Regions from separate parts of the Virgibacillus salinus genome, predicted to be linked through region 2. Evidence: a T-box and tRNA genes for the amino acid it is inferred to sense, from the RefSeq annotation. Region 2 holds a T-box; the other holds one or more tRNA genes.
What was found. The T-box of region 2 lies ahead of ileS (isoleucine--tRNA ligase). A T-box ahead of a tRNA ligase gene usually reads a tRNA of that ligase, here a tRNA-Ile.
Positions count from the first base shown of each region.

Region 1: it has a tRNA-Ile gene. The T-box ahead of ileS (isoleucine--tRNA ligase) is inferred to sense a tRNA for this amino acid. The anticodon was not compared.

Region 1 covers NZ_FNKD01000002.1:306,947-318,090, forward strand. The annotation lists gene BLS02_RS08290 (deoxyribonuclease IV) at 1-453, shown strand, start outside; gene BLS02_RS08295 (DUF2624 family protein) at 610-894, opposite strand; gene BLS02_RS08300 (lytic transglycosylase domain-containing protein) at 983-1,693, shown strand; gene BLS02_RS08305 (MATE family efflux transporter) at 1,782-2,222, shown strand; gene BLS02_RS08310 (hypothetical protein) at 2,237-2,587, opposite strand; gene BLS02_RS08315 (NfeD family protein) at 2,661-3,296, shown strand; gene BLS02_RS08325 (Na/Pi cotransporter family protein) at 3,630-5,255, shown strand; tRNA gene BLS02_RS08330 (tRNA-Asn) at 5,514-5,588, shown strand; tRNA gene BLS02_RS08335 (tRNA-Met) at 5,592-5,668, shown strand; tRNA gene BLS02_RS08340 (tRNA-His) at 5,686-5,761, shown strand; tRNA gene BLS02_RS08345 (tRNA-Ile) at 5,778-5,854, shown strand; tRNA gene BLS02_RS08350 (tRNA-Ser) at 5,864-5,956, shown strand; tRNA gene BLS02_RS08355 (tRNA-Phe) at 6,002-6,074, shown strand; gene BLS02_RS08360 (superoxide dismutase) at 6,490-7,101, shown strand; gene BLS02_RS08365 (MFS transporter) at 7,346-8,617, shown strand; gene BLS02_RS08370 (peptidoglycan D,D-transpeptidase FtsI family protein) at 8,694-10,772, shown strand.
Region 2 covers NZ_FNKD01000002.1:796,781-807,924, forward strand. The annotation lists gene BLS02_RS10830 (RluA family pseudouridine synthase) at 1-528, opposite strand, end outside; gene lspA (signal peptidase II) at 525-995, opposite strand; gene ileS (isoleucine--tRNA ligase) at 1,197-3,953, opposite strand; T-box leader at 4,009-4,233, opposite strand; gene BLS02_RS10845 (DivIVA domain-containing protein) at 4,295-4,801, opposite strand; gene BLS02_RS10850 (YlmH family RNA-binding protein) at 4,911-5,687, opposite strand; gene BLS02_RS10855 (YggT family protein) at 5,699-5,974, opposite strand; gene BLS02_RS10860 (cell division protein SepF) at 5,981-6,415, opposite strand; gene BLS02_RS10865 (YggS family pyridoxal phosphate-dependent enzyme) at 6,428-7,105, opposite strand; gene pgeF (peptidoglycan editing factor PgeF) at 7,133-7,942, opposite strand; gene BLS02_RS10875 (YlmC/YmxH family sporulation protein) at 7,996-8,271, opposite strand; gene sigG (RNA polymerase sporulation sigma factor SigG) at 8,768-9,547, opposite strand; gene sigE (RNA polymerase sporulation sigma factor SigE) at 9,672-10,391, opposite strand; gene spoIIGA (sigma-E processing peptidase SpoIIGA) at 10,459-11,144, opposite strand, start outside.

The DNA.
Region 1 (11,144 bases), 490 kb from region 2:
GCTGGTAAAGGATCAGAGGTTGGGCGTACCTTTGATGAATTAGCACGAATTTTTGATGGTGTTACACATAATGAAAAATTATCGGTCTGTATGGACACATGTCACATACATGACGCTGGATACAATGTTGTGAATGATTTTGATGGCGTTTTGGATGAATTCGATAAGATTATAGGTATAAATCGATTAAAGGTAATTCATGTGAATGACAGTAAGAATGAACAAGGTGCCCATAAAGACCGTCATGAAAACATTGGCTTTGGTCATATTGGGTTCGAGGCATTACAACATGTTATTCATCATCCACAATTAAAGCATTTACCTAAAATATTGGAAACGCCTTTTGTCGGTGAAGATAAAAAGAATAAGAAACCCCCATATAAATTCGAAATTGACATGATTAAAGAAGGCAATTTTATTCCTGACTTAAAAGAAAAAATAGTAAGCCAATAAACTCGAAGGGAATGACGTTTAATATGTCATTCCCTTTTTTTGCAGGCAATTAAGGATTGGTGAGTCAAGTTTTCTAATTTAGGCTGTTTTAGTAAATATTATAAATTGACAATATTTATCAAAAGAGCCCTGGTTTAGAAAGCAATAATTAGGGTATTAATTAAATAAGTGTTCTAACCCATAAGCCTTGATAAGTTCGTGAAATAGTTTTTCTGATTTTTTTGCTGTCTCCCTATCGGTGATTCGTGATAGTTCTATTAACATTTTATGCCTACCTTGATCGTCAAATGGATCCACGGAATGATTTTGTAAGTAGGATATAATCTGCTGAGCCTGTAAACGAGTAATAATAACACCATTTTGCTTACTGTAATGGAGCAGTTCTTCCGTTGAAAGCTGCTTCATTTTTTTGATGGCCAAATCTTTAATAAATTTTGACATTTCCATACTCCTCTAAAATGAATACTGATTTACTATATGCAAAACCAATTAAAAAATTTACTTGTTCAGTAAACTAAAGGAGGTAATTATGGATCAACAACATTCACAATTATTTAAACAACTTATTGTATTTATATGTATTAGTACTATATTTACCGTTATATCTTATTCGTACTTACAAGAAAATAACCAATTAGATTCTAGAAACAACCATCTTGAAGCAGAGAATCAAAAATTAACATTAGAAAATGATTATTTAGATTCAGATCAGTTACTTGATGCAAAAAAAAATAGTTATTACTCATGGACTTATGTAAATAAACAAGCTAATAAATTGGTTAAAGATAGTAATGGCAAGTTTAAAAAGTCCTGGGCTATATATTTAGTTCAGGAGGCTGAATCATTTGATATAAGCCCATATATAGCTTACGAACTATTTAGAGTTGAAACAGGTAATACGTTTGATCCTAATCTCGTGGGCCCTGAAACTAAATATGGTAAAGCGTATGGAATGGGGCAAATTATGAAGAATACAGCACCTTGGATTGCTGAGATGTCTGGGATACCATATAATGAAGAATTATTATTCAATCCATACTATTCCATTCATTTAACGTTCGTATATTTGGATTTTCTTCATAAACAATATGGCAATTGGGATAAAGCGCTAACTGCATACCATCGTGGCATAGGAGGATTAAAAAACTATCTTGATAAAAATGGACATGCCAAAAGCTGGTATGCGCTTGAAATTAAGAATAATGCTGAAGATTATAAGCAATTTACAAATGCAAAATGATGGTTACCATCAACTACCATCATTATAATCATCAAGTTCTCCATAAACTATGAACGCACCTCATTTAAAGGAAAGAGAGGTCTTGAATATGGATGAGTTTACCCGTCGAAACAATGTGGAAGATGATCTGAACAAGAAGCAACAACCAGAAACACGTGATATGGACATGGTTGGAACAAATTTAAGCGGACAGCCACCTGTTGAATCAGAAGATGTACCAGAAACCCCAGCTGCAAACAGTAGAAGGGATGATGAAGAATTTGCTGCTGAAATGACAGCAGATGATATAGGCGACACAGTTAAAAATGAAGAAGATACCGAAGGCACTCAAGCAAACAGTGCTTTTGGATGGATGGCTTTAGCACTATCCATTATTTCATTCTTTATCATGCCAATAATTCTTGGAGGAGCCGGGATAATAGTAGGTTTTATAGCAAGAAACCGGGATGCAGAAACACTTGGTAACACTGCAATAATTGCAGGTGCAGCTTCAATTCTTATTACACTTTTTGTTCTTCCATATGTTTAGAAAAGAGAGGCTGATTAATTATCAGCCTCTTTTTCATATATTGGAAATGAGTAAAATTCGTTAGGTTGTAATTTTTTAGGGTCTACGGTGGGGTTTAAAACTTTAAAGTCTGCTACAATTTTAGTAACATCTAAATTATTAGTTAGTTGTGGATTTATTTTTTCAACTATTGTAAGAAGTGTATCTCCATGATGAACTTTCACTTCCATTACTGATATATTTTTGGTATTTGTTACATATTCTTCTTGTGGTTGCTTAGTTTTATTTATTGATGTGAGAGTTGTTCCAATACTTAAATCTTTATATATACTTATAAAAAATAATGCAATTAAAATATATATAAAAGTTTTTAAAATATTATTCATTTTTTTACCCCTCTTTTGAAACAATTTATATCATTAATACGTACAATAATTGACGGAAAAAGGAGGCTTGTACATGGATATTTTTTCATTAGATTGGATAGGCTTCATTATCACTGGATTTGGGACTTTATTTCTTATCGGTGAAATGCTGGTCAATATGCGTGGATTTTTCGGACTTATGGGGTTAGGGTTTATAACTGTATATTTTGCAGTTTATCTGGAAACAGGCTCCTTTATTATTATGCTTATTGTTTATTTACTTGGATTATTACTTATTATTATTGATGGTAAAGTAATTAATGATGGTACTCTTGCAACAATTGGTTTAGCTTGTATGCTTACAGCTGTAGCATTAACTGCACCAAATCTCTATGCAGGCATGTACGCAGTTATTGGCGTTCTTTTAGGTGGATTTTCATCATTATTCTTCTTGAAAGTATTTAAACGGCGGGATATGTGGTCAAAACTAACGTTAGTAGATCAATTAACTAAAGAAGCAGGGTATAACTCGATGAATGAGGAATATGAACAGTTATTGAATGAAGAAGGTAAAACAGTAAGCAACCTCCGCCCAGTTGGTACGGTTCGAATTAAAAACAAAAACTACAGCGCTATTTCAAATGGTCAATGGATCCCCGAGAATACCAAGATAAAGGTAGTAGATGTGGATGGGACCAGAATTCTTGTTGAAAATACAAATAATGAATAAAAAGGTAATACTCATTGAATCGACTTGGTTCATGGGTGTTATTTTTTTTATATACAAAGATAAAATTATTGTAAATCAATTTGTCGTTATTGAAGGCTCTACCAAAGCAATTTCATTATTAGAACCATTGATTGATAAACCAATTTTTCTACGTTTAAGAATGAAAAGCCTTAAGTTAGGGTAGTTAATAAGTATAGTATTATTTTTAGCATACATATGAATGTAAATTTTATGTAAAGTTTTAAATAATTACTTTACAAACGGTGAATTTATCTTTAATAATGGACAAGGTATGTGACAGTTTTCAACAGGATTCGAAGGGTGGTATAATGTTTGGATATTGATGTACAGAAAATGATATTTGAGTTTATTGGTGGTTTGGGAATATTCTTATTAGGTATTAAGTATATGGGTGAGGGTCTGCAGAAAACAGCAGGCAATCGACTACGAGATATACTTGATAAGTTCACTAGTAACCCTTTCCTAGGTGTATTAGCAGGTATAATTGTTACTATCTTAATACAAAGTAGCTCTGGTACAACGGTCTTAACAGTCGGGTTGGTTAATGCAGGCTTTATGACTCTTAGACAAGCTATTGGTGTTATAATGGGCGCAAATATTGGTACCACTGTGACTGCATTCATCATAGGTATAGATTTAGGTGCCTATGCACTACCAATAATAGCTGTTGGTTGTTTCCTTTTGTTTTTCTTTAAAAATCAAAAAGTTAACAACATTGGACAAACCGTATTTGGTTTTGGTTCCTTGTTCTTTGGTTTAGAGTTAATGAGCAGCGGGATGTCACCATTACGTAGCCTGGAGGCATTTCAGGAATTAACTTTAAATATGAGTTCCAATCCTATTTTAGGCGTTATAATAGGAACATTGTTCACAGTAATTGTGCAAAGTTCAAGTGCTACAATAGGTATACTGCAAGGGTTGTTTTCTGAAGGAGCAATTGAATTGAAGGCGGCAGTACCAGTTTTATTTGGTGATAATGTTGGTACAACTATTACGGCTGTTCTTGCGTCAATCGGAGCAAGTGTAGCAGCAAAACGTGCAGCTTATGTACATGTAATTTTTAACTTGGCAGGTACAACTGTATTTCTTGTTCTTTTGGGGCTTTTTACTCAATATGTTTTATATTTGCAGTCAAGTTTAGGTTTGAATCCAGAGATGACTATTGCCTTTGCACATGGTAGCTTTAACTTAGTAAACACAATAGTGCAATTTCCATTTATTGGTGCTTTAGCCTGGATTGTAACCAAAATTATTCCAGGAGACGATACCATTGTCGAATATAAACCAAAACATTTAGACCCTATATTTATCCAACAATCTTCTACTTTAGCGTTAGATCAGGCAAAATCAGAAGTGATTCGCATGGGAGAATATGCATATAAAGGACTTGAAGAAACAAACTTATATTTGACAACACAAAGCCAGAAACATTCAGAAATGGCAATGCAAATAGAAGGTGCGCTTAATAACCTGGATCAAAGAATTACGGATTATTTAATTGAATTATCTGGAGAGTCCATGTCTGAACTGGAGAGCGCGAAACACACAGCGTTAATAGACTCTGTTCGTGATATTGAACGAATTGGGGATCACTTTGAGAACATCATCGAGTTAATTGATTATAAAATTTCAAATAAAGTTTACTTGACAGAACAAGCTGAAGAAGATTTAAATAATATGTTTGATTTAACTATATTAACAGTCAAACAAGCAATAAAAGCTCTTGATCAAATGGACCGCGAGGAAGCACTTGCGGTAGTACAAAAAGAGGACGAAATAGACAAGATGGAACGTACTTACCGGAAGAAGCATATCATTCGTATGAATGAAGGCTTATGCAGTGGTTCAGCCGGAATAGTATTTGTCGACATAATTAGTAATCTGGAACGAATTGGTGATCACGCAGTTAATATCGCTGAGGAAGTATTAGGTGAGTAATATTTGAGGAGGTGCATATGCACCTCTTTATTTTTATTGAAAACCTCTCAATAAAATGCTATAGTGTATAATGGTGCTTCTAATTGGTGCTTCTTCATAAGATTTTCATACATAAATAAAAATTATCGTCTAAGTTATTGACAGATTCTGTCGTACATGGTAAATTATATTTCGTCGCTAATTAATTTCAAATCAATTTTCAACACGAAGAGCACGAAAAATAAGGTTGTAACACCTTGATAATTTACTTAAGATTATTCCACAGTAGCTCAGCGGTAGAGCAATCGGCTGTTAACCGATCGGTCGTAGGTTCGATTCCTACCTGTGGAGCCATATGGCGGTGTAGCTCAGCTGGCGAGAGCGTACGGTTCATACCCGTGAGGTCGGGGGTTCGATCCCCTCCGCCGCTACCATAAACTATATATTAATGGCGGTCGTGGCGAAGTGGTTAACGCACCGGATTGTGGCTCCGGCATTCGTGGGTTCAATCCCCACCGGTCGCCCCATTAAGATACTTAGAGAGGACCCTTAGCTCAGCTGGTTAGAGCTATCGGCTCATAACCGATCGGTCGCAGGTTCGAGTCCTGCAGGGTCCACCATTAAAACTCGGAGGAATACCCAAGTCTGGCTGAAGGGATCGGTCTTGAAAACCGACAGGGGTGTCAAAGCCCGCGGGGGTTCGAATCCCTCTTCCTCCTCCATACATATTTAAAACGGCACTAATTATTAAATCTAAAACCTCATATGGCTCTGTAGCTCAGTCGGTAGAGCAAAGGACTGAAAATCCTTGTGTCGGCGGTTCGATTCCGTCCGGAGCCATCCTTAAACAAGCAAATCGCTTGTTTTTTTGTTTAGCTACGAAATTTAAGTGTTGTGGTAACTGTGCTTCTAAATCGTCCACGTCCAGCGCCTAGTGAACTTTGCTCCCCATGTCTACGATAAGAAATAAAGGATGTTCGACTAAAATCACCACATCCTGTGACAACGTCGACCCACCCGAAGCGATGAGCGAATTCCATACGCCGCTGAACAGGCACTTACGCTTTTTTTCTTTCTCAGAATATATGTTTCATATGCAAAAATCCGGGAATAATTTAATGTGGATTATTTTCACTATCCACACTGTAAAAATATGCATATAATTTGCATGTGTGTGATAGCTTTGATAATCTTTATTTTAAAGGGTGAATATTCAAACCTTTTAATAACATAATTATTAAAGGAGGAAATTATAATGGCTAAATTTGAACTACCAGAACTACCTTATGCATACGATGCTTTAGAACCTACAATCGATAAAGAAACGATGAACATTCACCACACGAAGCATCATAATACTTATGTAACAAAATTAAACGGTGCTTTAGATGGACACGCAGACCTTCAGGATAAATCAATTGAAGACCTTGTGAGCAATCTTGATGCAGTACCTGAAAATATCCGCACCGCTGTTCGAAACAATGGTGGCGGCCATGCAAACCATAGCTTATTCTGGAAAGTTATGTCACCTAATGGTGGTGGCGAGCCTTCTGGTGAATTAGCTGATAAATTAAAAGCTAAATTTGGCAGCTTTGATAAGTTTAAAGAAGAATTTGAAACAGCTGCAAAAGGCCGTTTCGGTTCCGGCTGGGCATGGCTAGTAGTAAACAATGGTGAGCTTGAAGTAACTAGTACTCCAAACCAGGACACACCGTTATCGGATGGCAAAACGCCAGTCTTAGGGCTTGATGTTTGGGAGCACGCATATTACCTTAAATATCAAAACAAGCGTCCTGATTACGCTTCTGCTTTTTGGAATGTAGTAAATTGGGATGAAGTAGCTAAAAATTATAACAACGCTAAGTAATTAATTAGTCTTTAAAAGACACGGGAGCACAATTCCCGTGTCTTTTTTGTAGTTAAAAAAGAATAAATACTTTCTTACTGATAAGTACAACCAAGGATTATCTATATTAAGGCTTGCACTCCAAAGTATAAGGGTTCTAAGAAAACAATATAACCTTTCATAAGGCCAAGTTTACTAATGTAATTAAATTGCATATCTAACACCTATTTGCTCAAACTATAAACGATAAAAAGGAGCAAAAGATATGCATAAAATCTTTCAAAATATAGCAGGAAAAGTAGATATAAACAGGGATCTCATTTTTTTGCTGGTAATAGGGGGCCTTTATTCGTTAGGAATATTTCTCTCTAATACATTCGTCAATATATATTTATGGAAGCAATCCGGTGATTACATTACAATTGCTATGTATAACTTAGGAATATATTTATTCCAGCCAATCACTTTTATTTTGGCAGGGAAAATAGCTAAAAAGGTTGACCGGGTTATTGTGCTGCGATTAGGGGTAATATTTTTATCTCTATTTTTTTTGAGTGTGTTAATTATTGCCGAGAAGGCTGCAACCTATAACTTTTTATTGGGCGGTTTATTGGGTATAGGTTTTGGGTTCTACTGGTTAGCATTTAATGTACTTACATTTGAAATTACAGAACCAGAATCAAGAGATTTTTTCAATGGGTTTCTAGGCATCCTCCAATCTTTTAGTGGTATGATTGGTCCGTTGTTAGCTGGTACGATTATAGCAAACATGGAAGCAAATATTGGGTATACTACGATCTTTACAATTTCTTTCTGTTTGTTTATTGGTGCAGTTGGATGCAGTTTTATCTTAAAACGTCGTCAGGCAGAAGGTGCTTTTCATTTTAAACGGGTATTAGCTGAGAGAAGACATAATAATAATTGGAGAAAAATCCTTAATGCGCATGTCTTTCAAGGTTTGCGTGAAGGGATATTCCTGTTTGTTATTGCAATCTGGGTATTCATTACAACTCAGAGTGAATTTGCGTTAGGGATGTTTAACTTATTCCTATCTGGTCTCTCTTTTATTTTCTACTTTATTGTAACGAAGTGGATTAAACCATCTATGCGAAAAAAGGCAATACTTACAGGTGGATTAATTTTATATTTTTCTATCTACATTATTCTGTTCAGTATAAGTTATATCCAACTTATTATTTATGCTGCAATAATAGGTATTGCATATCCGATTATTAATGTACCTTATGTTTCCATGACATATGATGTTATCGGTAAAGCGTGGAAGGCAAAAGACTTTCGAGTTGAATATATTGTCGTACGAGAACTATTTGTCAATTCCGGGAGAGTAACAGCTATAGTTATCTTCATGCTAGCTATTACGTTATTTGACGCAGAAAAAATAATTCCGTTTTTATTAGTAGCATTTGGGCTTGGACATTTAATAATTTATGTATTTGTTAAAGATATTTATTTAGGCAGTCCACGTAAAAAAGAGGTCATGATTAAGGAACAATTGACAGATGAAAAAAATCGTTAATATCTGTTAGAATTTAAAGAGATAAATGCTATAATAGGTTGAGATAATTTTATATATAAGGGGGAGAAACCGAAGCATGGTTCAAAAAAAGAAAAAGAAAAAGTCTCAACTTCCCTTTCGTTTAAATATACTATTTTTTATTGTCTTTTTATTGTTTTCAGTTTTAATTTTGCAGCTAGGTGTCGTGCAGATATTGAATGGGGAAGAATTCCAGGCAGAAATCGATAAAACTGAAAATGATTATACAGAAATACCGGTGCCTCGGGGGAAAATGTATGATCGAAACCATAATTTAATTGTTGATAATAACCCATTATATTCAATTACTTATACACCTGCTAAAGGTATTCAAGCAAAAGACAGGTTGAATGTGGCCGAGAAATTAGCTACATATATATCAATGGATCCACATGAAGATAAAGATGGGAATCGGGATTATGGTGTTTCAACACGTAATAAAAAAGAGTATTGGTATTTGAATAATACGGAAGAAGCTAGATCTCGATTAACGGATAAAGAAATAGAAGAAATGGATAATGCTGAAGAATATAATACGATGCTTGACCGAATAAAAGAGGAGGAAATCAAGGGTTACTCTGAAAAGCAGCTTGAAATAATGGCCATTAAAAAAGAAATGGATAAGGCGATGACATTAACGCCACAAGTTATTAAGAACGAAAATGTAACACCAAAAGAATTTGCACGTGTGGCTGAACATTTAGATGTTTTACCAGGGGTCAACGCTACTACCGATTGGGATCGGGAAAAACCATACGGGAAAACTTTTAGTAACTTTATAGGCACCATAACATCTCAGTCACAAGGGATTTTAGCTGAGAAGGAAGAGTATTACCTTACAAGAGGCTATAGCAGAAATGATCGAGTTGGCAGAAGTGGATTAGAAGAGCAGTATGAGAATATTTTAAGAGGCCGAAAGGAAAAAATTCAATATACAACGAATAAAAGCGGGAAAGTCGTTGAATCTGAAGTAGTAGTTGAAGGTCAACGCGGTAAAGACCTAATCCTGACCATTGATATGGAACTTCAAGAAGAGTTAAATAAGATATTACGTAAAGAACTGAAAACGGCTATACAAAAAGCTCCTGCTAAGAATAAATATTTGGAAGATGCTCTTGCTGTTGTAATGAACCCGCAAACAGGTGAATTGTTGGCTGTTGCTGGACAACACTATAACAGGGATGACAATGAATTTGAAAATGCTGGACTGAAATCCTTGTACGCTGGTCATCCACCAGGGTCCGCTGTCAAAGGTGCAACAGTGCTATCAGGCTATGAATCAGGTGTTATTGAGCCTGGACAAAGGTTTTATGATGCGCCAATAAAAATTGCCGGAACGCCTGAAAAAAGTTCGTATAGCAACCTACAGTGGGTTAATGATCTGGATGCATTGAGACAGTCATCCAACGTATATATGTTTTATATTGCAATGCGTATGGGTGGCGACTTCAATTATCAGCGAAATGATAAGCTAAAATTCGACCCTGCAGCATTTCAGGAAATGCGCAATTACTTCAGCCAATTTGGACTTGGAGTGAAAACAGGCGTTGATTTTCCATATGAATCAACAGGTTATAAGGGTCCAAATCCTCAGGCGGGTAATTTATTAGACTTTGCAATTGGTCAGTATGATACGTATACAACACTGCAGCTAGCGCAATATGTTTCTACCATTGCTAATGATGGCTATCGTGTTCAGCCACATTTTATGAAAGAAATAAGGATGCCCGTTCCCCATGAAGATGAATTGGGATCGGTTTATCAAAGTAAGAATACAAATTTTTTAAACAAAATTGTAATGGATGATAATTATATTGAGCGTGTTCAAGAAGGATTCCGTCAAGTATATCAAGAGCCCGGCGGAACAGCAGCTGGCAATTTTGCAGATAAAGATTATCGAGCAGCTGGGAAAACTGGTACTGCCGAGTATACAATCTTTCATGAAAATGGATCTTCCACGGATACGGAAAATCATAGCCTTGTTGGTTATGCTCCATATGACAATCCGGAAGTCGCCTTTGCAGTTGTTGTTCCACATGCAGGTATTCCAAATGCACATCCAACAAGTAAATTAATTGGAGAACAGATTTTAGATACCTATTTTGATTTGCAAGAAGAAGAAACAGAAGAAGAATAGCCTTTTTATCACTAAAAGCCTAAACCTTTATTAATAAGGTTTGGGCTTTTTTAGCAGTTAAGAAATCAAAAATTCTTTCTTACTGCATAAGTGCAAACCAGGCTTTCGCCATTATGGTCTGGCGTTAAGCCAAATTCCCTAAATTATAACTCATAACTACACTCGTATGTCGACGTGAAGAAGTGTCATTTAAAATTTTAACTTTTAATGACACTTTTTCTGTTTCAGATTCGATTGTAATAGTGAATAGAAAAATTGATTTCTGTTAATCTACTAACTTTACATTATTTTTACAACTAATTAATGGGGAGTTAACACTGGTGAGATATGATTGCATTGTAGGAGAGGGAATAAATTTTTTCCTTTCCTAAC
Region 2 (11,144 bases):
AACACCATGAACAACTGCTTCGTACTTTCGCTCAATATCTTTTGTGGCCATCTGTTCTGACAGATTTGTATGTGCGAGATCGCTTTTAGCAACCACTAGAAGTCCACTGGTGTCTTTATCAATCCGATGGACAATGCCTGGCCGTTCTACACCATTAATCCCAGATAAATCGTCACAGTGATAAAGTAACGCATTTACCAATGTGCCATTTTGGTGGCCAGCGGATGGGTGCACTACCATTCCTTTGGGTTTGTTAACAACAAGCAAGTCACTATCCTCATAAACTATCCGTAGTGGAATGTTTTCAGGTTTTATGTTTAATGGTTCTGGTTCAGGAATCGTCCATCTAATCTCATCCGCAGTTTGACATTTATAGTTGGGTTTTATAATTTCGCCATTTACTAATACAAGTTCATTGGTAATCCATGATTGGACCTGTGAACGGGACTCGCTAACCAAATTCGATAACAGCTTATCTATTCTTATTTTGTTTTCAGTTTCTAATACGATGTGTTGGTTTAAAGTCATTTTTGATTTTTTCCTTTCTTCTTTTCATCGATGAATGTTGCAATAAGCACAAGAATCACACCAACTACTAAGGCCGAATCTGCTATATTAAATATTGGATAGTCATATCCAACTAGGTTGAAGTCAAAAAAGTCGACAACTTCTTTTCGAAAAAGGCGGTCTATAAAGTTACCAATTGCACCACCTAAAATAAAACTTAAGGATATAGCCAATAACTTACTATCCTTTGCATATTTTTCCATGTAATAAACAACACCAATGATCACAATTACAGTAACGATATAGAAAAAAATCATTTGCCCTTGCAATATTCCCCATGCTGCACCACTATTTCGATGTGATGTTAGGTAGAAAAAATTCTCAATCACAGTTATTTGTTCCCCAATTTCCATTGTTTTTATAATGGCCCACTTTGATAGTTGGTCAACGGCTATAATAACAAGTGCAATTATGTAATATAAAAACATTTCATTTCCCCCAATTTTCATTTAGAAGACTTGGCTTATCACCAAGCCTTAATGACGAGCGCCTTAACTACTATGTAGTAAGAAAGTAGTTATACTATCTTATCTGCAAACAAACTATTACTTTTGCATTTTACCATAGATATAGCAAAAGCGCCTCTTCCTTGAAAAAATTCAAAAGGAACAGGCGCTCTTAAAATCAAATTATGCACTATAGTGTTCTTTTACTATATCTGCACATCGTGTACATAACTCTGGGTGATCTTTATCTTCACCAACAGTTTCTGAAGCAGTCCAGCAGCGTTCGCATTTCTCTCCGGGATGCTTTTCAACTGCTATATCAACGTAACGGTATTCAGAAGCATCAGCTGATTTTTCTGCAACAACAGCTTCGGAAACAATAAACAGTTGATGAACATTAGAGATTTCCTCTAATACTTCTTTAGTTTTCGGATCTTTTGGAACTAAGGTAATTCTAGCTTCAAGCGACTTACCAATAGTCTTTTCATTTCGAGCCTCTTCTAATGCTTTTAGGACATCATCACGAACTTTCATGAAGTGATCCCATTTATCCTGGGAATTTTCAAAGTCAGTAATTTTTCTTGGTTCTGGAATATCCGTAAGTTGAACACTTTCTTCTTCTACCCCAGGAATATATTCCCATACTTCATCTGTTGTATGTGGAATAATTGGCGTCAGTAATTTAACAAGTGTTGTTAAGATTTCATAGTATCCTGTTTGAATACTTCTCCGACGCTTATTATCTTGTGCCTCGATATATAGGACATCTTTTGCGAAATCCAAATAAAACGAGCTTAAATCAACCGCACAGAAATTATGAATTTGTGAAAAGATTGGTGAGTACTCAAACTTTTCATAATTTGCACGAACATTTGAGACTAAGTTTTGCAAACGATGAACCATATAGCGATCCACTTCTTCCATTTCACTTTCAGGGACAGCATCCTTTGCTGGATCAAAGTCTGACAGATTCGCCAGCATAAAGCGAATCGTATTTCTAATTTTACGATAAGCCTCAGAAATTTGTTTCAAGATTTCCTGTGAGATTCTAACATCTGCTTGATAGTCAACAGATGATACCCATAAACGCAAGATATCAGCACCTAATTGTTTCTGAACCTTAGATGGAACCATAACATTTCCTAATGATTTACTCATCTTTCGCCCATTGCCATCAAGCACAAATCCATGACTGATAATATTTTCATATGGCGCTTTACCTGTCACCGCAACAGAAGTTGATAGTGACGAGTTGAACCAGCCACGATATTGGTCACTGCCCTCCAGATAAACATCTGCTGGACGACGGTGATCCTCCCGCCCTACAAGGACTGCTTCATGAGATGAGCCTGAATCGAACCATACATCCATAATATCCGTTTCCTTGGTAAACTTACCGTTTGGACTATGTTCTGAAGTGTAGCCTTTAGGCAATAGGTCTTTAGCTTCCCACTCAAACCATACGTTCGAACCATGTTCTGCAAATACCTGTGAAACATGTTCAATCGTTTCATCGGTAATAATTGGTGTGTTATCCTCCCCATAAAATACTGGAATTGGAACACCCCATGTACGTTGACGTGAAATACACCAATCTTCGCGGTCACGAACCATGTTATGAAGACGTGTTTCCCCCCATGACGGATACCAATTAATCCGATTAATCTCATCCAAAATATTTTGGCGGAAATCTTTTATGGATGCAAACCATTGTGAGGTAGCACGGAAGATTGTTGGCTTTTTCGTACGCCAATCATGTGGGTATGAATGCGTAATAAATGTAAGCTTCAATAACGCACCAACCTCTTCAAGCCTTTCCGTAATCGGCTTGTTCGCCTGATCATAGAATAATCCTTCAAATCCTGGAGCCTCATTGGTGAAAACACCTTTATCATCAACTGGAGACAGAGCATCCAGTCCATAAGACCTCGATACATAAAAGTCATCTTCACCATGACCTGGAGCTGTGTGGACACAACCAGTACCTGCATCTGTAGTAACGTGGTCACCAAGCATGATAAGTGAATCACGTTCATAAAATGGATGCTTTGTAACAACTTTATCTGCTTTCTCGCCTTTAAATGTTTTAACTACCTCTGGATTTTCCCATTCCAATTCTTCGGTTACCGTTTCTACTAAGTCGGAAGCAATAATATATTTTTCATTATTAACAGCAACAACGGAATACTCAAGATCTGGATGTAAACTAATTCCAAGATTGGCCGGAATAGTCCAGGGTGTAGTAGTCCAAATGATGAATTTGTCTCCAGCATCAAGTACGCCTTTTCCATCGGTTACATCGAATGAGACATAAATGGATGGTGAACGTTTATCATGATATTCAATCTCTGCTTCAGCTAATGCTGATTCTGACGATGGTGACCAATACACAGGTTTAAGCCCTTTATAAATATACCCCTTTTTAGCCATATCACCGAAAACTCTGATTTGTGCTGCCTCATAATCTTTAGTAAGCGTGATATACGGGTTATCCCAATCACCCCGTACACCTAATTGTTTAAATTGTGTACGTTGATTATCAAGTTGCCCCATTGCGTATTCAGCACATTTTTGTCTGAAATCAGCAATACTCATTTCCTTACGCTTAATTTTTTTCTTTTTTGTCAGTGCAGTTTCAATAGGAAGTCCATGTGTATCCCAGCCAGGCACATATGGAGCATGATATCCAGTCATTGATTTATAGCGTGTAATAAAATCCTTTAATATTTTATTTAGTGCGTGACCAATATGCAAATCACCATTTGCGTATGGAGGGCCATCATGCAAAATAAATGATGGACGTCCTTCTGTTCTTTTTTGTACTTTTTCGTATAGTTTTTTATCATCCCACGCTTTTTGGCGCTCTGGTTCTTTATTCGGCAAATTTCCGCGCATTGGGAATTCTGTTTTTGGCATTAGCAATGTATCTTTATACTCCACTTGTTCATCCTCCTATACATTTCAATTTAATTAAAAAAAGCCCTCAAACATCCCCAAAAGGGACGAGAAGACTCGCGGTACCACCCTTATAAATTTAAAATATGCATATTTTAAATTCACTCGATATTCGTAACGTGAACAGACGCCCATTTCTACTTTAGTTGAATTCAAAATGGGTACTCAAGAGTGATTTTCTGAAGTATTACTGTATCAGGCTTCCACCGGTTCCCGACTCGCTAAACAGCAATTACATTCATACTGCCTCTATCATCGTAGTTTTCATTTGCATATAACATTTGTGTATAATGAATTATATGTAAAATTCCATAAAACGTCAAGGCTTATGATTCTTTATCTGCAGCAGCCTCAAGCTCTCCGCCAAACTCTGCGTCGAACAATTCTTCCCAGTCATCTGTACCTATCATTTCTAATTGAGCCTCAACAAGCATTTTTAAACGGGTTCGGAATACTTTAGCTTGTTTTTTTAACTCTTCAACATCCATTGATATACGGCGAGATTTATTAAGGGCTTCATTAATAATGCGATCAGCGTTTTTCTCAGCTTCTTTAATAATTAATTTGGATTCTTTAGTAGCGTTCCCTTTAACTTCTTCCGCTGTTTCCTGAGCAACCAAAATGGATTTATTTAATGTTGTCTCAATATTGGTAAAATGACCAAGCTTTTCATTTAACTGCTCAACTTTTTCTGTTAAATCTTTTTTCTCACGAATTGCCATCTCATAATCTTTTATTACCTGATCCAGAAATTCATTGACCTCATCTTCATCATATCCACGAAAACTTCTTGTAAACTCTTTATTGTGAATATCTAATGGTGTTAATGACACGTAGGCCACCTCCTTAAAAATTTTAACCCAATTATATATTAAAATAAATAAAATCCTATATTACGTCTTTATTCGACATAAAATAAAATTATCCTTCAAATAATCGAAATTAATTTAAAATAGCAGTAGTAATTCTGTGTTTATCTTTTTTTGTAAGCCCATTAATGCGAATAAGCTTACTTCTGCCCTTACCTCTCAAAGAAAGCATATCTCCTTCAGCAAGCATAAACTTCCCATCGTCAACTACTCTGAAATTAACTTTCACATAACGCTTAGCAATAAATTCTGAAGCATCTTTTCTGGAAATGTTGTAAATTGCCTTTAGAACGGCATCTAACCTCAATGCTGACACTGTCTGTTCTGTTTCTATCCACTCTGTTTCCTTTTTAATAATTGATGTCATCGGCTTTTCTACAAGCTTAATTGTTGCCTTCTTGATCGCTGTAAGATTTGCAAATACATATGCAGCTATTTCGTCCGCCACCACGATTTGAATCGTTCCATTATCAACGGTTATATCACCAAGTTTTTTTCGTTTGATCCCTAAAGATAAAAATGCCCCCATGACATCTCCGTGCGTTAAAGTGACAAATTTATCATGATAAGATGCTTGCATTAGTATGAGCTGAAAGGATTCATCAGTCACTTCTTCATAGAATGGGGCAATAATAGCACGCTTTCTCTCTGCGAATTCGCTGCCACCATTCTGATAAAGTTTCAATTCTTCATTGCTCGTCCCAATTAACATAGCAACAATTTGTTGTTCCCTGGGATCGAGAAAATCGGTTACCTTGTGCTGAAATGTTTTCTCAACTTGATCTATCCAGGACAATACATTATCTATAAATGGGTGCTCTTCTTTTCTGAAATGCTGATAAATATCCACGTTTATCTACCTTAAAACCAACCCATTAGCATATTGAATAATACAGGTAACCCATATGCTCGTGCGAAGAACAATACAAAAATCCCTACAATTGGTGATAAATCAATCATTCCAAGTGGTGGTATAATCTTTCGAAAAGGTTCCAGATACGGTTCACAAATCTTTGTCAGAAAACTACCAAACGCGGATTCCCGAGCTCCTGGAAACCATGACATAAAAATATAAATAATTAAAGCATAACTATAAATCTCAAGTGCATAAAATAATACCATATAAATTGATTCCATTAACGCCTACCATCCTTTTTCAAATTCGTCATCCTCGACAAATGATTCTGTAATTGTTCCCGACACATCTACATTCTCAGGGGTACATAGGAATGTTTGTGCACCTAATTTTTGTATATCACCACTAACGGCATATACTGTTCCACTTAAGAAATCAACAATACGTTTTGCCTGCTCATGATCAACACGTTGTAAATTGATAACTACAGCTCGTCTATTGACAACATTGTCTGCTATTTCCTGTGCTTCATTATAATTTCGTGGCTCAGACAATACTACTTTAGATGACGGTTGTTGCATACTAGCCAGGTTAACTACATTTTGATTCTTTCGTTTTAGATTACCAGCAGCATCTGGAACATTCTCTTCTGGTTGTTCCTCAAAGTATTCGTACTCGTCATCCATAGTAAAAAAAGTCTTAATCTTATTCTTCATACTCATTATTTCACCCCGCTATTTGAAAGATCCAACTAATTTTGAACCAATTCGTATATGTGTTGCCCCTTCTTCAATGGCAAGTTGATAATCATTACTCATACCCATAGATAAATACTTACAAGGGGCATGAGCAAGTTGCTCACTCCTAACTTCATCCCTCAATGAAGTAAGTTTTTTAAAAATGTCACGTAAGAATTCTTGGTTTTCCATATGTGGAGCCATTGTCATTAGACCTACTACCCTAATATTCTCAAAAATTGCCAACGAAGAAATAAATGAAAGAACATTTTCAGGACTAAGACCATGTTTGGATTCTTCACCACTTACATTTACTTGAACAAAACAGTCCATTGGGGTTGTCGCGCGTTTGTTAATTTCCTTCGCAAGCGACTTGCGATCCAATGAATGAATCGCATCCACTTTATCAATTATTTCTTTTACTTTTCGTGATTGTAATGTACCGATAAAGTGCCAAGAGGCTTGATCTTGTATGTAATTATATTTTTCCAGAAAACCTTCCAGCCGATTTTCGCCAAGATTTTTAATTCCAGCGTTTATCGTTTCTTCTGTTCGCTCTATTGTAACATATTTCGTGACGCCAATAATGGTTATTTCGTCGGGATTTCGATTACTTTTCTCGCATGCTTGTCTAATATTGCTTTTTATTTCATTCAGATTTGTTACTACTTCCATTATTACCATTGCTCCTCCCAAGTATAATCATGTTGCATAGCCAATATACCCTAGCATTCTACCTGTTTTACCATGATCACGTCGATGTGAAAAAAATAACTCATTATCACTGAATGTGCAATATTTTGTAACCTCTATATTATGACGAAGAACCCCTTGTTGTAAAAGGATTTCGACATTTAATTGCTTTAAGTCCAATAAATAGCGATTATTTTCTTTTGGAATGACAGTTTTTCCAATGTAACTATCTGGTATTTGTCCAATAACCTTTTCATCAACCTCGTAAACCTCTTGAGATATACATGGTCCTATTGTAACTAGAAGGTTATCTGTGTTTACTCCAACTGACTTAAACATATCCACCATTTTTTCACTTATACCGTGGACTGTCCCTTTCCACCCTGCGTGTGCTATACCTATATAACCCGTTTCCGGATCGAAAAAATACAATGGAACGCAATCAGCAAAAAACGCAGTGCACAAAATACCAGCGCGATTTGTTATAAGGCCATCAATGTCATTTAATGAAGACTGGTAAGATGCTGCACCCTTTCCTCTATCCTCTTCCTTAATAATGTGTACATTCGTGTGATGTGTTTGTTCCCCGGAAACCCATGACTCTAAAGGTATATTTATCTCCTTAGCTAAAGTCTGTCTATTCGCTAAAACATCTTCCTGATTATCAGGTACGTGCAAACCAAGGTTTAACGTATTAAACGGGGATTGGCTCTGTCCGCCATTACGAGTTGTAAAACCAACTTTTAAATTCTTATTTAATATCTGCCATTTATCAATTTGCAAATAGGCTTCTTCGTTATGCTGGAAGGTATCAGCCATATTAGTACCTCCTTGATATAGTATGTTAGCACTATCTTATCATAATTTCTCCATCATTCGATAAGCTTTTGTTCTGGATAGAGGGTTGGAGTATTCACGTCCCTTATTAGAATAACGTCTGAGCCAATCGTTTCAATATTGTACCATGGTATTACCAGCTCTCCAGGTTTCCCAAATAATCCTGCTTTTTTATCTTTCGCAATAATAATTAATGCTGTAATTTTACCGTTGTCTCCATTAATTTCTAAATCCGAAATATGCCCAAGCCTTCTGCCATCATTAATGACGATAACCTCTTTAATTTGAAGATCGGTTAACTTTATCATCATGACTCACCTGCCTTAATAATGATATATATGCAAAGAATTAGCAAAAAAAACTTGAAAGTTAGAGCAAAATTAAATTTCCTTCTATTTATACAATCGAATTTAGATTAGAAAAAGTAGCATGAAAAATAAAAATGTATTTATAACTTCGCTTATCACCAAGCTTGTATAGCGAATTCCTTAGTTGCACTTATGCAGTAAAAAGGGATTTATACTTTCTTGACTGCAAAAAAAGACACCAAACACAGTTGGCTTGGCGTCTGAATATATATAAAAGTAACTTTTAGCAAGTCAATCCTTACGTCTCTATTTTCAAAGTACGTGCTAGTACAGTTGTTAGCCCAAAACGGATTAGTTTTAAAATGTAACGGCGCTGCTTCCACTTCTGATCAGACTAGCTCCGTGGGCTAGTGACTAATGACGTAAGCAATAGTCACTTGAGTGCTCTACTGACTTTTGTTTCGCATGTCATCACTGACCAAACCCGCTTCGCTTTTCATCATTCAAACATTTGTTTGTTCATTTGGGAAATAGCTGCTTTTTCCAGGCGTGATACTTGTGCCTGTGATATTCCGATTTCATCTGCTACTTCCATTTGTGTTTTTCCTTGGAAAAAACGTTTATTTAAGATCATTTTTTCTCGCTCATTTAAACGGTACATTCCTTCTTTCAACGATAGCTTATCAACCCACATTGAGTCCTTATCCGAATCATCGCTGATCTGATCCATTACATATATAGGATCACCACCATCATTGTAAATTGGTTCGAATAAGGAAACCGGATCTTGTATGGCATCCATCGCAAAGACAATATCTGAATGAGGGATACCCATTTCCTCAGCAATTTCCATAGGAGTTGGCTCTTTTGAAGATTCACTAATTAACTTCTCCCTCACCTGTAATGCTTTATAGGCTATATCACGTAATGATCTAGAAACTCTAATCGGATTATTATCACGCAAATACCGTCTGATCTCACCAATAATCATCGGAACAGCATACGTGGAAAACCTAACATTATGTCCTAAATCAAAATTATCAATTGATTTCATAAGTCCAATACAACCTACTTGGAACAGATCATCAACGTACTCTCCACGATTATTAAATCGCTGAATCACACTTAATACGAGCCGTAAATTTCCATTAACAAGTTCCTCTCTCGCTGATATGTCGCCTTCCTGCATTTTTTTGAACAACTTGCGCATTTCGTCATTCTTTAGTACAGGTAACTTAGATGTATCAACACCACAAATCTCAACTTTATGTCTAGTCATTCTGTTCTACCCTCCCGGATTGGAGATGCTGTTCATGGACAGTATCTCCCCGTAGAGGATTTTTTATGCAAAGTTATTCAGTACAAAAATGGTCTAAATACACCTAATTTCTTGCCGCAGTATGTCAGACCATTTTATTGAATTCTTTTTGTAAGCGTCTAATAATTTTTTTCTCTAAACGGGAAATATAAGACTGAGAAATTCCTAACATATCGGCGACATCTTTTTGTGTTTTTTCTTCTTGACCTACTAAACCAAAGCGAAGCTCCATAATTTGTTTCTCTCGGGCATTCAATTGTGATAGGGCATTTTTTAATAAAGATTTATCCACATTTGTTTCTATATCCCTTGTAATTATATCTTCATCTGTGCCTAAGATATCTGATAACCTTAATTCATTACCATCCCAGTCTATGTTAAGTGGTTCATCAAACGAAATTTCAGATTTTAATTTATTATTTCTTCGTAAGTACATTAGTATCTCATTCTCAATACACCTTGATGCATATGTTGCTAACTTGATTTTCTTTTCTGGATTAAATGTATTGACAGCTTTTATTAAGCCGATTGTTCCTATACTAATCAAATCCTCAATATTTATACCGGTATTTTCAAACTTTCGTGCGATATATACAACCAAGCGAAGATTTCGTTCGATCAGCACTGCTCTGGCGGATTTATCACCTTTTGGCAGTAATTCAAGTAATTCTCGCTCTTCATCTTTTGATAATGGTGGAGGTAGTGCTTCACTCCCACCAATATAATAGATTTCGTCTGTTTTAAATCCGAGCTTAAATAAAAAATTGTACCACCATAAACGCATTCGTAATTTCCATAATTTCAAATTAAGACGCTCCTTTTAGCATTTATTTCATAATAATTAACGGGAATAGCTAACTTTGCAGAATATTTTATGCAGAATTAGCAGTTGCCATCTTTACAATTTGAGGATGTAATAGACAATGGTATGATTGATCCTTTGTCAAATCGGCAAATTGAATACCAATTAAGATTTTATGAGTAACAATCTTCTGGTCGTTATAAAAAATCACTATATTGTCGGGCTTAATAGCCATCATAAATGATCGATTACCTTCAACACCCTGAAAAGGGATAATATTAATACGGTTTTCCCAATCTTTTGGTAGCTTTTCAAAATCTAACTCATCATGAGCAACCTTCAACATTTCCCATTCAACTGAACTAAACCATTGTTTTAAAAAATGCTCATCACATATAATGACAGGTTTCTTTGTAAAAGGGTCTACAAGCTGGTTGCCGCTATCAATATATCCTGTAGTTGATTTACTTGTATTTCCAATTTGAATAGTTATAGGGCAAAGTTGATCATATCGAATCTTCTCTACTGCATGCTTGTCCATACGACCTTTGGTGAATATCCAGACTAATGGGAATCCAATAACGATAAATAACCAGCTAATCGGATCACCGTAGCCACTATTAAAAGTCAGAATACCATTTGCAGACAAACCAACCGGATTTTGAAGTAAAAAGTGAATCCCTATTAATCCACCCCCTATGGCAAATGTCGTAAAGTAAAATAGAAGAAGCAACTTTATCATTCGATAGATCGACC